Regions from separate parts of the Gordonia sp. PvP123 genome, predicted to be linked through region 1. Evidence: riboswitches for the same ligand, from Rfam matches in the RefSeq annotation. Region 1 holds a riboswitch; the other holds the start of a gene.
What was found. A riboswitch is a leader RNA that binds a small molecule or an ion and turns the genes downstream of it on or off. The one in region 1 is predicted to bind cyclic di-AMP.
Positions count from the first base shown of each region.

Region 2: linked by a shared signal. The riboswitch ahead of ABIC25_RS05590 (transglycosylase family protein) and the one ahead of ABIC25_RS20000 (C40 family peptidase) in region 1 are both predicted to bind cyclic di-AMP.

Region 1 is NZ_JBEPPN010000010.1:167,640-174,303, reverse strand. Features, by position in the region: gene ABIC25_RS20005 (DEDD exonuclease domain-containing protein) at 1-1,687, opposite strand, end outside; cyclic di-AMP (ydaO/yuaA leader) riboswitch at 2,300-2,531, shown strand; gene ABIC25_RS20000 (C40 family peptidase) at 2,548-3,231, shown strand; gene ABIC25_RS19995 (NlpC/P60 family protein) at 3,464-4,501, shown strand; gene ABIC25_RS19990 (hypothetical protein) at 4,508-5,902, shown strand; gene ABIC25_RS19985 (glycosyltransferase family 4 protein) at 5,902-6,664, shown strand, end outside.
Region 2 is NZ_JBEPPN010000003.1:15,113-21,776, forward strand. Features, by position in the region: gene ABIC25_RS05555 (MFS transporter) at 1-796, shown strand, start outside; gene ABIC25_RS05560 (DUF2771 family protein) at 793-1,305, shown strand; gene ABIC25_RS05565 (cold-shock protein) at 1,310-1,723, opposite strand; gene ABIC25_RS05570 (hypothetical protein) at 1,953-2,162, shown strand; gene ABIC25_RS05575 (flavin reductase family protein) at 2,168-2,713, shown strand; gene moaA (GTP 3',8-cyclase MoaA) at 2,741-3,829, shown strand; gene ABIC25_RS05585 (MoaD/ThiS family protein) at 3,841-4,089, shown strand; cyclic di-AMP (ydaO/yuaA leader) riboswitch at 4,347-4,530, shown strand; gene ABIC25_RS05590 (transglycosylase family protein) at 4,537-5,157, shown strand; gene ABIC25_RS05595 (molybdenum cofactor biosynthesis protein MoaE) at 5,250-5,696, opposite strand; gene ABIC25_RS05600 (MogA/MoaB family molybdenum cofactor biosynthesis protein) at 5,693-6,184, opposite strand; gene moaC (cyclic pyranopterin monophosphate synthase MoaC) at 6,177-6,664, opposite strand, start outside.

The DNA of each region.
Region 1 (6,664 bases):
CGCTCGTCGAGACGATGCGCGCGCCCGGCTCGGTCATCCAGCGGTAGACGAGACCGACCTCCTCGGCCGGCGCGCCGCGCAGCGGTCCGTCGCCGGGCAGCACGGTCTCGGCCGCGGCGACCAGCGCGTCGACGACGGGCATGGGGGAGACGCCGCGTCGTGCCCGTCCGGCTGCCGCGAGGCGTCCGTGCCGGATCACCGCGAACTGCCATCCCCGTTCGCCGTCGGGTCGCGCGACGACGATCTCGGCGATCGCGCAGAGCGCCGCCAGCCGCTGACAGCGGGCGAGGGTGTCTATTGTCAGCGCGAGCCGGTCCCGGTGTCGCGCCGCGGTCTCGAACATGTGGGCCTGCGCGAGGTCGGCGAGGCGTGCGGTGAGGCCGTCGAGGAGTTCGTCGGCCTCACCCCGCATGAGCCGTCGAGCCGCGGTGACGCGCGGGGAGTAGTCGGGGACCGTCTGTGGTTGCGTGGTGGCGGCCCGGCACGAGCCCGGGCGTCGGCGCCCGTCGGCGTCGGGGCACCAGTGGTAGCCGTTGGCGCCGAGCCGCTTGGTGCACGTCCGCAGGCCCGCGGCCGCCGAGATCACATCGGCGACGGTCGCCGCGTTGGTGCGGTTGCCGACCGGGCCGACGGATTCGTCGGTGGGCGTGCGACTGACCTTCAGGCGCGGGAAGCGTTCTTCGGTCAGGGTCACCCACCATCCCTTGTGCGGCTGCGTCGAACGACGGTTGTACGCCGGTGCGTGTGCGCCCAGCAGCCGCAGTTCGCGAACCGCGGCCTCCAGGGGATGGGAGCACTCCACGAAGTCGACCCGTTGGGCGAGGAGAACCATCTCGGCGATGCGGCGACGCGGGTCGCTCCCGCTGAAATACGACCGGACCCGACGGCGGAGGTCCACCGCGGTACCCACATAGAGGACCTCGTCCGACGGTCCGCGGAAGAGGTAGACACCGGGACGGGAGGGGACGTGGTCGGCCAGCGTGCGCTTGGCCCGTAGCCGCGGGTCGGTCCGTGGAAGGTAGGACGTCAGGTCACCGACGGTCGCGATGCCCTGGTTGCCGACGCGTTCGAGGAGTCGGTGGAAGACCTCCACCGTGGCGCGCGCGTCGTCGAGTGCCCGGTGGGTGGGTCGCACCGCGACGTCGAACAGGTCGGCGAGGGCGCTGAGCTTGACGGTCGGTGCCTCGTCGCGGGTGAGGATGCGCCGGGCCATGGTCACCGTGCACAGGCTCAGGCCGAACGTCCACGGGAGCTGGAGCCGGATCGCGTTCTGACGCAGGAAGCCCATGTCGAATCGAGCGTTGTGCGCCACCAGGATCGAGCCGCGAGCGAACTCGAAGAACGAGGGCAGGACCGACTCGATCCGCGGTGCGTCGGTCAGCATGGCCGTGGTGATGCCGGTCAGGGTGACGATCTGCGGCGGGATGGGCCGGCCGGGATCGACGAGGGTGGCGAACTCGCCGATGATCTCGCCGCCGCGGATCTTGACCGCGCCGATCTCGGTGATCCGGTCGCGTGCCGGATCGGAGCCGGTGGTCTCCAGGTCGACCACGACGAGAGTCGTGTCGAAGAGGGAGCGGTCGCTGAACTCGTTCGACGAGTCACCCGTGGCCACCTGATCGGCGGCCTCCAGGTCGGCGAAGGTGAGCTGCCCGGCGGGGGAGCCGGCCACGCTGGTCTGCGTCACCCGGCGAACACTAGTTCGATCCACCGACAGCGCGACGGCGGCGCACCGAGCGTCGCTCATGTGACTGCTGTGACTGCTGTGTCGATCGCTGTTCGACGGACTTGTCGGTGGTCGCTCCTACTCTCCGCCTGGACGTGAGAAATGCGGTGTTCTCACGGTGACCACGACCCCTACGAGGGCCGACACGGCCCCGCCTCACCAGATGAGATGGAGATCACACTATGTACGTCGACTGCGCGCGCTGCCCCGCCCGTCCCGTCGCCTGTGACGGGTGCATGATGACGGTGCTGTTTGGCGGTCCGAGCTGGGACGATATGGCGGACCAAGGTGGAGTTTCGGTAACGGCGTCAACGGTCGAGGCGGACGCCGAGATCGACCTCGCCATCGACGTTCTGCAGGCTGCTGCAATGGTGACGAGTAGTGCTGCACGATCTGCAAGATCCGCCAAAGAAGCAGTTCAGGGGCCAGATCGGCACGCCTCTGTGACGGTCCTCAGGGCGGGCTGAGAATCGGCCCAGGTTTGGCTGTCCGTCGCCTAGTGGACAGGGCGCATCCGATTTCGTAACCTTTCTGAGACCTTGCGGAGCGTCCCGCTTCAACAGAAGTGGTCCGCAGTAGTCACCGCTCAATCGCCCTCGCGGCGAACCGGGGAACCACAACCTTCGGGCGGGCTCGTCGGAGCGCATCATCATCGATGCGCTTCTCGCGAAACCGTTCCGAATCGGGGTGAATCGCGTTGCCACGCATGAGTGTCCAGTGGATACCTCATGCGCGAAACACGCGTAGGGCCACTCTTCCGGCCCGAACCCGACAGCTAACTCGGTCGGCGGTACAGGAAGATCTGAAGGAGAACTCGCTTCGTGGCCAAACATCGTTTGGAACAGCCCAATCGTGGCAGCACGGTCGCCAAGAAGGCGGTGATCGCCGGATCGATCACGCTCGGTTCGCTCGCCGCCGCCGCAGGCCCTGCTCTCGCCGCCCCGGTCCACACCCCGCTGGGCACTTTCGAGATCCCGGCACTGCCCGGTGCGAAGGCCCCGGAGGCCAAGCCCGCACCTCAGGCCACACCCGTGAAGAAGTCGCCCGCGGCCACGGTCGAGATCCCCAACCTGGGACAGTTCACCGTGCCGGGTATCGCGCCGGACCAGATTCCGCAGCAGTTCCGCCCGCAGGGCGGCGCCCCGCTCGGCCAGCCGCAGCTGACCGCAGGTGAGAAGGCCGTCAAGGCCGCGGAGAGCAAGATCGGCTCCCCGTACTCCTACGGCTCCGCCGGCCCCAACGCCTTCGACTGCTCGGGCCTCGTCTACTGGTCCTACAAGCAGGCCGGCAAGAACATCCCGCGTGACAGCTACGGCCAGCTCGGTGGCGGACGCGCGGTGTCCTACTCCGACGCCAAGCCCGGCGACGTGATGATCTTCAACGGTGGCGGCCACGCCGGCATCTACGTCGGCAACGGCCAGTTCGTCCACTCGTCCAACTACGGCACGCCGGTCAAGCGCGACGCCGTTAAGGAGTGGACGCTGACGGGCATCCGTCGGTACTGACCACAACCGAACACGAACAGACTGAGCACGAGGGTCTCTGGACGGGCGGGTCGCGTGGATCGCGATCCGCCCGAACCAGTCCCGGGGGCCTGTCGGCGGCCTAGGGTGGTCGACGGGACGTGGGGCACGGGTGACGACGACCCGGGTTGCTCAGGGAGCGACGAGCACACACGAGGGAGTGAGTAGGACCGTGCTGATCGGGGAGGGACGGGCTCGCGCAACGCGGCCACGTATGCGTTCGGGTCCGCTGATGCTTGCGGTCTGCGTCCTGTCGGCGCTCGCCGTGCTCGTACCGACGGTCGGTGGCGGGGTCGGTGCCGCCCGCGCGGTGCCCGCACGTTCGGCGGATCAACTGCTCGACCGTTACAAGCAGCTCGGCGTCGACGCGGAGAAGACCACCGAGGCGATGCACAACGCGAAGATCGAGTACGACAAGCAGCGCGGCATCGTGACGGCGGCCAAGACAGCGGCGGCCGAAGCGCAGCAGAAGCTCGACACGAGCCGTGCCCAGCTCGCGGTGCATCAGAACCGGGTCGACGCGATCGTGCGCGCCAGCTACCAGGGTGCCCGCGTGAGCGGGCTCTACGCGGTGATGATCAGCGACTCGCCCCAGGCATTGCTCGACCAGATGTCGGGCCTGGACATGATCTCCCGTCAGGCGTCGGCGGATCTCACCGCCATCAAGAAGGTCCGTGCTCAGACGGCGGTCGCGAAGAAGGACGCCGAGCAGACGGCGGTGGCGGCCTCCGAGGCGGTCTCCCGCGCCGAGCGCGTGCGCGGTGATCTGCAGACGAAGCAGGCCGACCTGCAGCTCCAGGCGATCCAGATCCGGGCGATCTACAAGTCCATGACCGGCAAGCAGCTCGCCGCGCTCCGCGGACCCACCTTCGACTTCGATCCGCGCCTGGTGCCCAGGGGCACCGCTGCCGGACTCGTCGCGGTCCAGGCCGCCCTGACCCGGATCGGTGATCCGTACGTGTGGGGCGCCACCGGACCCAACTCGTTCGACTGCTCGGGTCTCATGGTCTGGGCGTTCAAGCAGGCGGGCAAGACCATCCCGCGCTCGAGCGAGGCGCAGATGGGTGGCGGGCAATCCGTCGGCCGCGACGATCTCAAGCCGGGTGACCTGATCATCTACTACCCCGACGCGCACCACGTCGGCATGTACGTCGGCGACGGCTATGTCATCCATGCGTCGACCTTCGGCGTCCCGGTGAAGGTGGTGCCGATCGACGAGGCCGGCCCGTACAACTCCGCCCGCCGGTTCTAGTCCCCGGTGACCCCACGGCGCAGACGTGCCGGCCCGGCCTTGGCCGCTGTCGTCCTGACCGTTGTCGTGGCCACCGGATGCGGCACGGTCGGAGTTCCCGGCGGGGGCTCGTCCGCCGCACCCGCGTCGTCGACCACCGAGGTGAACGTCTACGAGCGTGATCGTGCCGCGGGGGTGACCCGACTGCTCGAGTCGCTCACCGAGACCGTGCGCTCCGGCGATGTCCGGGCGATCGGCGCCCTGTTCGACACCGCCGCGACGCCGGCGTTCCGGAACAGATTCGCCACCGCGACCGGCACATTCGCGCCCCGCCGGTTCACGCCGCGGGACGGTCGTTCCGGGATCCTGCGGTTCGCCACGTTCACGTATCAGCTCGCGCCCACCGAAGAGGCGGAGGTGCTCGTCCCCGGCGACCTCCAGGAGCTCCTCGACGCCGGGGGGAGTTCGGACTCCTGGGTGGCGCCGGTGGAGCTGCGCTACGCGCTCGGCGGCGAGACCGCCCCGGGTATCGCGGAGTCCGAGGTGGTCGTCGGTACGCAGTTCGTGGTCGCCCGTCACGGCGACGAGTGGCGCCTCGTCGGCGACGCCGAGGTCCTGGGGCGCGAGCCGCCCCCGACGCAGATGTGGGAGCTGCCCGGACTCCAGGTCGCCGACACCGCCACGGCCGGCGGTACATCGGTGGTCGCGTCGTACCTCCGGACAGCGCCGACAGCAGCGACGCTGCGACGTGAACTGCCCGGAGCGGTCGACGCCGTCACCGCGTTCTGGGGTGGGTCCTGGGATCGTCGTGCCGTCGTCGTGGCGACCGCGACCGACGACCAGTTCACCGCACTGGTGCCCGGCGGGCGCGCGGCCACCGGCGCGGCAGCCGCCGCCACGGTGCACAGCACCGTGGACCTGGTGCAGCGCACCGCGACCGGTCAGCGGATCATCCTGACCCCGACGGCGCGGGAGTTCGCGCCTCCCACTCTCGCCGTCGTGCTCCGGCACGAGCTGACGCACGTCGCCGCCCGCACCTCCACCGCTCTCGACGCGCCGTTGTGGATCACCGAGGGCGTCGCCGAATATGTCGGCCGCAAGGGCACATACACGCGGTTCGCCGACGCCGCGCCCGATCTGACTGCGGCCGTGCGCACCGGTGCGCTCCCGGCGGGCCCACCCGCCGATGCCGACTTCGCGATGGACGGGCAGACTTCACTGGTGGCTTATCAGAGTGCGTGGTCGTTGGCCGCCTACGTCGCCGATCGATTCGACGAGGCCCACCTGAAGAAGATGTACATGGGTGTCGCGGCGTCGGCCGTGCCCGCGGCCCAAGACGCGGCGATCACCTCGACCCTCGGGCTGACGCGCGCCGAACTGATCACCGGCTGGCAGCGCTGGCTCGTCCGGCAGGTCGGCTGATGACCCGGACGTTGTTGCTCACCAACGATTTTCCGCCCCGGCCCGGTGGTATCCAGTCCTACCTGCAGAACCTGGTGGATCTGCTGCCGCCGGAGGACGTCGTCGTCTATGCGCCGCGCTGGCGGGGCGACTCGCACGAGAAGTTCGATGCAGCCGCGGCCTACCGGGTGTACCGGCACCCGACGACCCTCATGTTGCCCACGCCGTTCGTCGCCCGCCGCGCCGCCGAGATCGTGCGCCGGGAACAGATCTCGACGGTGTGGTTCGGGGCGGCCGCGCCGCTGGCCGTGCTGGCGCCGGCGATGCGTCGCGCGGGCGCGCAGCGGATCATCGCGAGCACGCACGGCCACGAGGTCGGGTGGTCGATGCTCCCGGGCGCGCGCCAGGTTCTCGGTCACATCGGTCGCCACTCCGACGTGATCACCTTCGTCAGCCGCTACACCCGCGGCCGGTTCGCGTCGGCCTTCGGCGCGCGGGCGGCGCTGGAACATCTGCCCCCGGGTGTCGACACCGAGCGCTTCGCCCCGGACCCGGTGCTGCGTCAGCAGTTTCGCGACCGTCTCGATCTGGGGGAGCGACCGACGATCCTCTGTCTGTCGCGTCTCGTGCCACGCAAGGGACAGGACGTCCTGATCCGTGCGTTGCCGCTGATCCGGCGCACGATTCCCGACGCCGCGCTTGTCATCGTCGGTGGAGGTCCCTACGCGAAGACCCTGCGCGACCTCGCCGCCGACACGGGGGTGGCGGGTGATGTCGTCTTCA
Region 2 (6,664 bases), on a different contig from region 1:
GGTCGTCGCAGGGTTGTGGGGCAACGGCACGATCCGCATCCTGACGGGCTTCCTGACGCTCTTCGTGGCGTTCTACGCCAAGGCCCAGCAGGGCGACGCCTCCGACTGGACCCAGCTGCTGCTGCTCGGTGCCGTCGGTGCCGCCGCCGGTGTCGGCAACCTGATCGGCAACGGCGTCGGCACCCGCCTCGAACTGAAGAACCCGCCGAGCATCGTCGTCGGCGCGACAGCGGCCTGCTTCGTCGTCGCGGTACTGGCGGCCATCTTCGGCAACATCGCCGCAGCCGCAGTCGCGGCCCTGGTCGCCTCCGGCACCAGCGCGATCGGCAAGGTGTGCCTCGACTCTTCCATCCAGGACGATCTCCCCGACGAGTCCCGCGCCTCGGCGTTCGGCCGGTCGGAGACGGTGCTGCAGCTGTCGTGGGTCTTCGGCGCCTCGCTCGGGGTCCTGTTGCCGCCGACCCTGTGGATCGGGTTCACCGTCGTGTCCGTGCTGCTCGGACTCGGGCTGCTGCAGACCGTGATGACCACCCGCGGCAGGTCACTGGTCCCCGGCCTGGGCGGTCGTCGCCCCGACCACGCCGCGCCGACCGTCGCCTTCCGTGCCGCCGGTGCCCGATCGGACATCCGGACCGGACCGGCCGACGCCGACACCCGGCCGCACAGCCAACGGCCGTCGACGGCTCGCATGCCCACCCGGACACCGTCGACCGCCCCCTTCGAGAACCGGGGTGAGCGCCCGTACAGCCCCGGCGACCACCCGCCGCACGACCAGACAGGACAGCGACGTCAGTGATCAGCAGTGGTGAGAAGAAGGCTCTGTCGATCATCGCGATCGTCGTCGTGCTGTTCGTGGCGGTGGTGGGGACGTCGGTGTTCCTGCTGACCCGCAACGCGAGCTCCGACGACCAGCCCTACCTGCACGTCGCGGTCGGCGACGAGTTGCACACGGTCGATCCGCGCTGGTGGTGCGACCTGATGCTGACCGCCTGTGATCCGGAGATCACCGCGCCGCGCGAGACCGCGACGGTCCCGGTGCCGGTCGGGTCGACGGTCATGCTGACCGTCTCGAGCGAGATCGCGCAGGGCCCGTGGAATCTCGCGGCCGTCTACCAGACGCCGCGCGGGCTCGTCGAAGACGAGCAGCCGCAGGGGTCGGACAGCACCTACACGCTGACATTGCGGTCGGTGCCGGACCGGGTGCTGATCGGATTCACCGTCATCTCCGCGTCCGCGCGACTCTCCCCCGCCGACGAGGTCCTGCCCCGCGGCGAACTCGCGGTGCAGACCGCGCCGGACGCCTAGGTCGTCAGGAGTCGAGCTCCCGCGCGACGGCCCGCACGACCTCGGAGATCCGCTGCGCGGTCTTGCGGTCGGGGTACCGGCCCTTGCGCAGGTCCGGCTGGACCTTGCCCTCCAGAAGGGTGATGAGGTCGGCGACCATGCCGTGCAGCTCGTCGGGTGTGTGCCGCTTGACGTCCTTGCGGGCGGCTTCACGCACGTTCTTGGAGACGCTGGGTGCGGGCTCGAGGACCTTCACGCTCAATGCCTGCGGTCCGCGACGACCGGCGGCCATGCCGAACTCGACGCGCTGCCCCGGCTTGAGCGCCTCGACCCCGTCGGGCAACGCTGCCGAACGCACGTAGACGTCCTCACCGCTCTCCTGGGAGAGAAAGCCGAAGCCCTTGTCCGCGTCGTACCACTTCACCTTGCCGGTCGGCACTGTGCTCACCCTCATCTGTTCTCGAACTGTCGAAAAACGACCTGTCACGACAAAAGACGCCGTCACCCATCTCGGCGGTCCGGACGGCGGATGCCGTGCGGGCCCAGACGGATGCAAGGCGCCTGCATCGACCATCGTAGCCAACGCCCCACCCCGGGGTCACACCATTACCCGGCGGGCGCGTATCGCGCGGCGTCGAAGCGCTCAGCGTTGCACTACCGTGGCAGGTATGCAGAAGACGTCGTCCCCGCGATTGCTGCAGGCGGCCGGGGTTGTGTTCGGAATCGGAATTCTGGCGATCGTGGCGTTGTTCCTCACACCGTTGGTCACCGACGGCGACACCGCACCGACCGCCGTCTACCTGCTGACCATGTGCGCACCGCTGGGTTTCGTCCTGGGCCTGGTGTACGCACTCCGTGCCGGACGCCGAGCCAGGTGAGGACCGTGACCACAACCATCGACACCACCCCCGACCTCTCCCCCGTCTCCGACGGGCGGGCACTGCGGGATGCCTACAGCTGCTTCCCGTCCGGCGTCGTGGCGGTGTGTTGCGAACAGCGCGACGGGGATTCGACCACCCTGATCGGAATGGCGGCGAGTTCGTTCACCACCGTCTCGCTCGACCCGCCACTCGTCTCGGTCTGCGTGCAGAACACCTCGACGACCTGGCCGCGGATCCGCTCCGCACCGGCCATCGGGGTCAGCGTGTTCGCCGGCGACCAGATCGAGCTGTGCAAGCAGCTCGCGGGATCGTCGGAGCACCGCTTCGACGGCATCACGCCGCTGAGCACCGACCGCGGTGCGGTGTTCGTGCCCGACGCCGCCGCGCACCTGTCGTGCACGATCCACAACGAGATCCAGGCCGGCGACCACACCGTCGTGCTGCTGGAGATCGAGTCCCTGCGCGCCGATCCCGATGTCGAACCCCTTGTCTTCCACGCCAGCACCTTCCGCGCCCTCGAGGCACGTAAGGACCCCACCCGGAAGTGAGTCTCCCCGCAGCATGACGGCAACCACATGAGCACGGTCGGCCTCGGCCTGCCACTGCCCCGCTCTCCGCGGGAGGCAGCGGCATCCGACGTGCCGTCCGAGGGTCCGCTGCGCGACACATTCGGCCGGGTGGCGAAGGATCTCCGGGTCTCGGTCACCGACCGCTGCAATCTGCGCTGCTCGTACTGCATGCCGGCCGAGGGACTCGACTGGATGCCCACCGACCAGGTGCTGTCCACCGACGAACTGATCCGGGTCCTGACGGTCGCGGTCCGCGACCTCGGCATCGAACGCATCCGGTTCACCGGCGGTGAACCACTGCTGCGCCGCGACCTCGAGGACATCATCGCGGCCGTGGCCGGCCTGCCGCAGGCCCCCGAGATCGCGATGACCACGAATGGCCTGGGACTGCCCCGGCGGGTCGACGGCCTGGTCGACGCCGGGCTCGACCGCATCAACGTCTCGCTGGACACCGTCGACCCGGCCCGCTTCGCGGAGATCACACGCCGGGACCGTCTAACCGACGTGCTCGACGGCCTGGCCGCGGCACGGCGCGCGGGACTCGATCCGGTCAAGGTCAACGCCGTGGTGCCCGACCGCGCGGACCTCGCGGGAGTGCCCGACCTGCTGGCCTACTGCCTCGAACACGGTTACGAGCTGCGGATCATCGAGCAGATGCCGCTCGACGCCGACCACGCGTGGCAGCGGGCGCAGATGGTCACGGCCCGAGAGATCCTGACGACGCTGCGCGAGCGTTTCACGCTGCTTCCCGACCCCGCGCCACGCGGGAGCGCTCCGGCCGCCACCTGGCTCGTGGACGGCCACGACGGGCCACACGGGCCCGCCCGTGTCGGAGTCATCGCCTCGGTCACCCAGCCGTTCTGCGGCGACTGCGACCGCACCCGCCTCACCGCCGACGGCTCGCTGCGCAACTGCCTCTTCGCGACGACGGAGACCGACATCCGGACCGCACTGCGCACTCTCCCCGACGACGAGATCGACGCGGCCCTGGCGCAGCTCTGGCGCGCGAGCATGTGGGCGAAGGCCCCCGGCCACGAGGTGAACGTGGCCGGCTTCCGGCAACCGGATCGACCGATGTCGGCGATCGGCGGCTAGGCTCGCGTCCGATGCAGCTCACAGTGCGATTCTTCGCGGCCGCGCGCGCCGCGGCCGGCGCCGAGGAGACGGTGGTCGATGTCGACCCGTCGACCACCCTCCGCGCCCTGGAGGAGACCCTCGCGGCCGGAAACCCCTCCCTCGCCACGGTTCTCGAACGCTGCTCGTATCTACGCGACGAGGTCGCGTTCTCCGATCGGACGCGTGCGCTCGGCACGTGCACGACACTCGACGTCCTCCCCCCGTTTGCCGGTGGCTGACGCCACAGCCCCCTTGTGACCTTAGTCACATCACGGCCCGGTAACAGGATGGGCACGGGACGGCCACTAACCCGTTGAACTGGGATGACGGCCGAAGTGGGTCGGAAGACCCGGATCCGGGCCGAAAATCGCTTGCGTTCAAGCAGGTGATTCAGTCCAACGAACGACGTACTGTACGAAGCGTCCTCCTCGGAGGTCACGACACAGCAACCAAGACATAACGTCCCACCGGCCGCGCCGAGCCTCGTTCCGCCGGTGGGAACGACAAGCAATCTAGGAACGAGGACGGGGGACCCAACCTCATCCCCTGAGACCGGGCACCACACCAGGTGTCCTCGGGGTTAAGTCCCGGAAGTCGCGGCAACCGCCACGACAACCGGGGCCGAGCACCTCTCGCTCGAACCCGACAGCTGACTTCGTAGGCGCGTGGAGAGAGGAAATACACACATGTCCGGACGTCATCGCAAGCAGACGACCAGCACGGCCGCCAAGACCATCACCAAGGTCGCCCTCACCGGCGCAGTCCTCGGCGGCGGAGCAGCCCTCCTGGGCACCGGTACCGCCAATGCGGCCACCGACGCCGAGTGGAACCAGGTCGCGCAGTGCGAGTCCGGTGGCAACTGGGCCATCGCGACCGGCAACGGCTATCACGGCGGCCTGCAGTTCTCCCCGAGCACCTGGTCCGGCCACGGTGGCGGCGAGTTCGCCCCGACCGCCGATCAGGCCTCGCGCGAAGAGCAGATCGTCGTCGCCGAGCGCGTTCTCGGATCGCAGGGCAAGGGCGCATGGCCCACCTGCGGCACCGGCCTCTCGGGCTCGACCCCGCGCAGCGCGCCGACCGACACCCCGCGTGAGATCGCTCCGGTTCTCCCCGGCGGCAACGGCAGCGTCGACCTGGCCAAGACCACCGACGACGTCGCCAAGCAGGTCACCGACGCCCTCACCGAGGCCGGCGTCAGCCCCGAGATCAAGAACCTCTGGCAGGCGGCCAAGGACAGCGGAGTCTCGCTGAACCAGGACCAGATCAAGATGTTCAACGACAACAAGCACCTGCTGCCCAACCCCTGATCCCTGCTCCACGCCCGATCTGGGACCCAGACGAAGGGCCCCGCACGATGAACCATCCGTGCGGGGCCCTTTTCCAATGGTGGAGCGAACTTCTAGGCCGAATTGACCCATTCGTCGGTGCCGTCGTCGAAGAACTGATGTTTCCAGACCGGTAGCCGGGCCTTGACCTCGTCGACGAGGCGCGAGCAGGTCTCGAACGCGGCTCGGCGATGGTCGGCAGCCACCGCCACCACGAACGCGATGTCGCCGATCGCGAGGTCGCCGATCCGATGGGACACGGCGACCGCGCGCACGCCGTCGACCGCGGAGACCTGTTCGACGACCTCGGCCAGGACCGTCGCGGCCGTGGGATGTCCCGAATAGTGCAGGGCGGTCACGGTTCGTCCGCCGTCGTGGTCGCGGACGGCGCCGACGAATCCGACCACCGCCCCGGCCTTGCCGTCGGCGGCGTCGGCAACCATCGCCTCGTGCTCGGCCAGCGTGATCGCCTCGTCCACGACCCCGGTGTGCACCACCCGGGTGGCGGGATCTCCGGTCATCGGTGGTCGCCTCCGCGGATCTGATCGAGTGCGTGGTGGACGACGCCGGCGAGCACGCCCAGTCCGTCACGGACCCCGCCCGTCGAGCCGGGCAGGTTCACGACGAGCGTCGTCCCGGACACTCCGGCCAGCCCGCGTGAGAGGACGGCGGTCGGCACCTTCGGCAGGCCCGCCGAGCGGATCGCGTCGGCCAGACCCGGGATCTCGACGTCGAGCAGCGGACGGGTCTGTTCGGGTGTCCGGTCGGTGGGGGTCAAGCCCGTTCCGCCCGTGGTGATCACGAGATCGACCTCGGCGTAGACCGCGGCGCGGATGGCGTCGCCGACCGGCGGGCCGTCGGCCACGACGTCGCACTCGTCGACCGAAAACCCCTGCTCGGCAAGCCAGGCCTCGATGATCGGACCGGAACGGTCGGCGTAGACGCCGGTGCTGGCGCGGTTCGATGCGACGACGACGCGCGCGACGCGAGGGCGCTTCGGGTCAGTCATCGGCGGGGTCAGCCGGATCGCGATACCAGTCCCCCGACTTGCCCCCGGTCTTGGCGAGCAGGCGGATCCCGTCCATCTGCGCCCGCCGGTCCACGGCCTTGACCATGTCGTGCAAGGTCAGTCCGGTGACGGCGACCGCGGTCAAGGCCTCCATCTCGACGCCCGTCTGGCCGGAGGTGGCCACGGTGGCGGTCACCTCGATCGTCTCAGTACCGATCGCGAAGTCGACCTCGACCGACGTCAGCGCCAGCTGATGGCACAGCGGGATCAGCTCGTCGGTCCGTTTTGCCGCCATGATCCCGGCGATGCGAGCCGTGGCGAGCACATCCCCCTTGGGCAGCCTCGACTCACTGAGGAGGCCGATCACCTCGGCGGTGGTCCGGAACGTACCGGCGGCGACGGCGCGACGCCTCGTCGACGCCTTGGCACCGACGTCGACCATGCGGGCCGACCCGGAGGCGTCGAGGTGGCTCAGTCGTG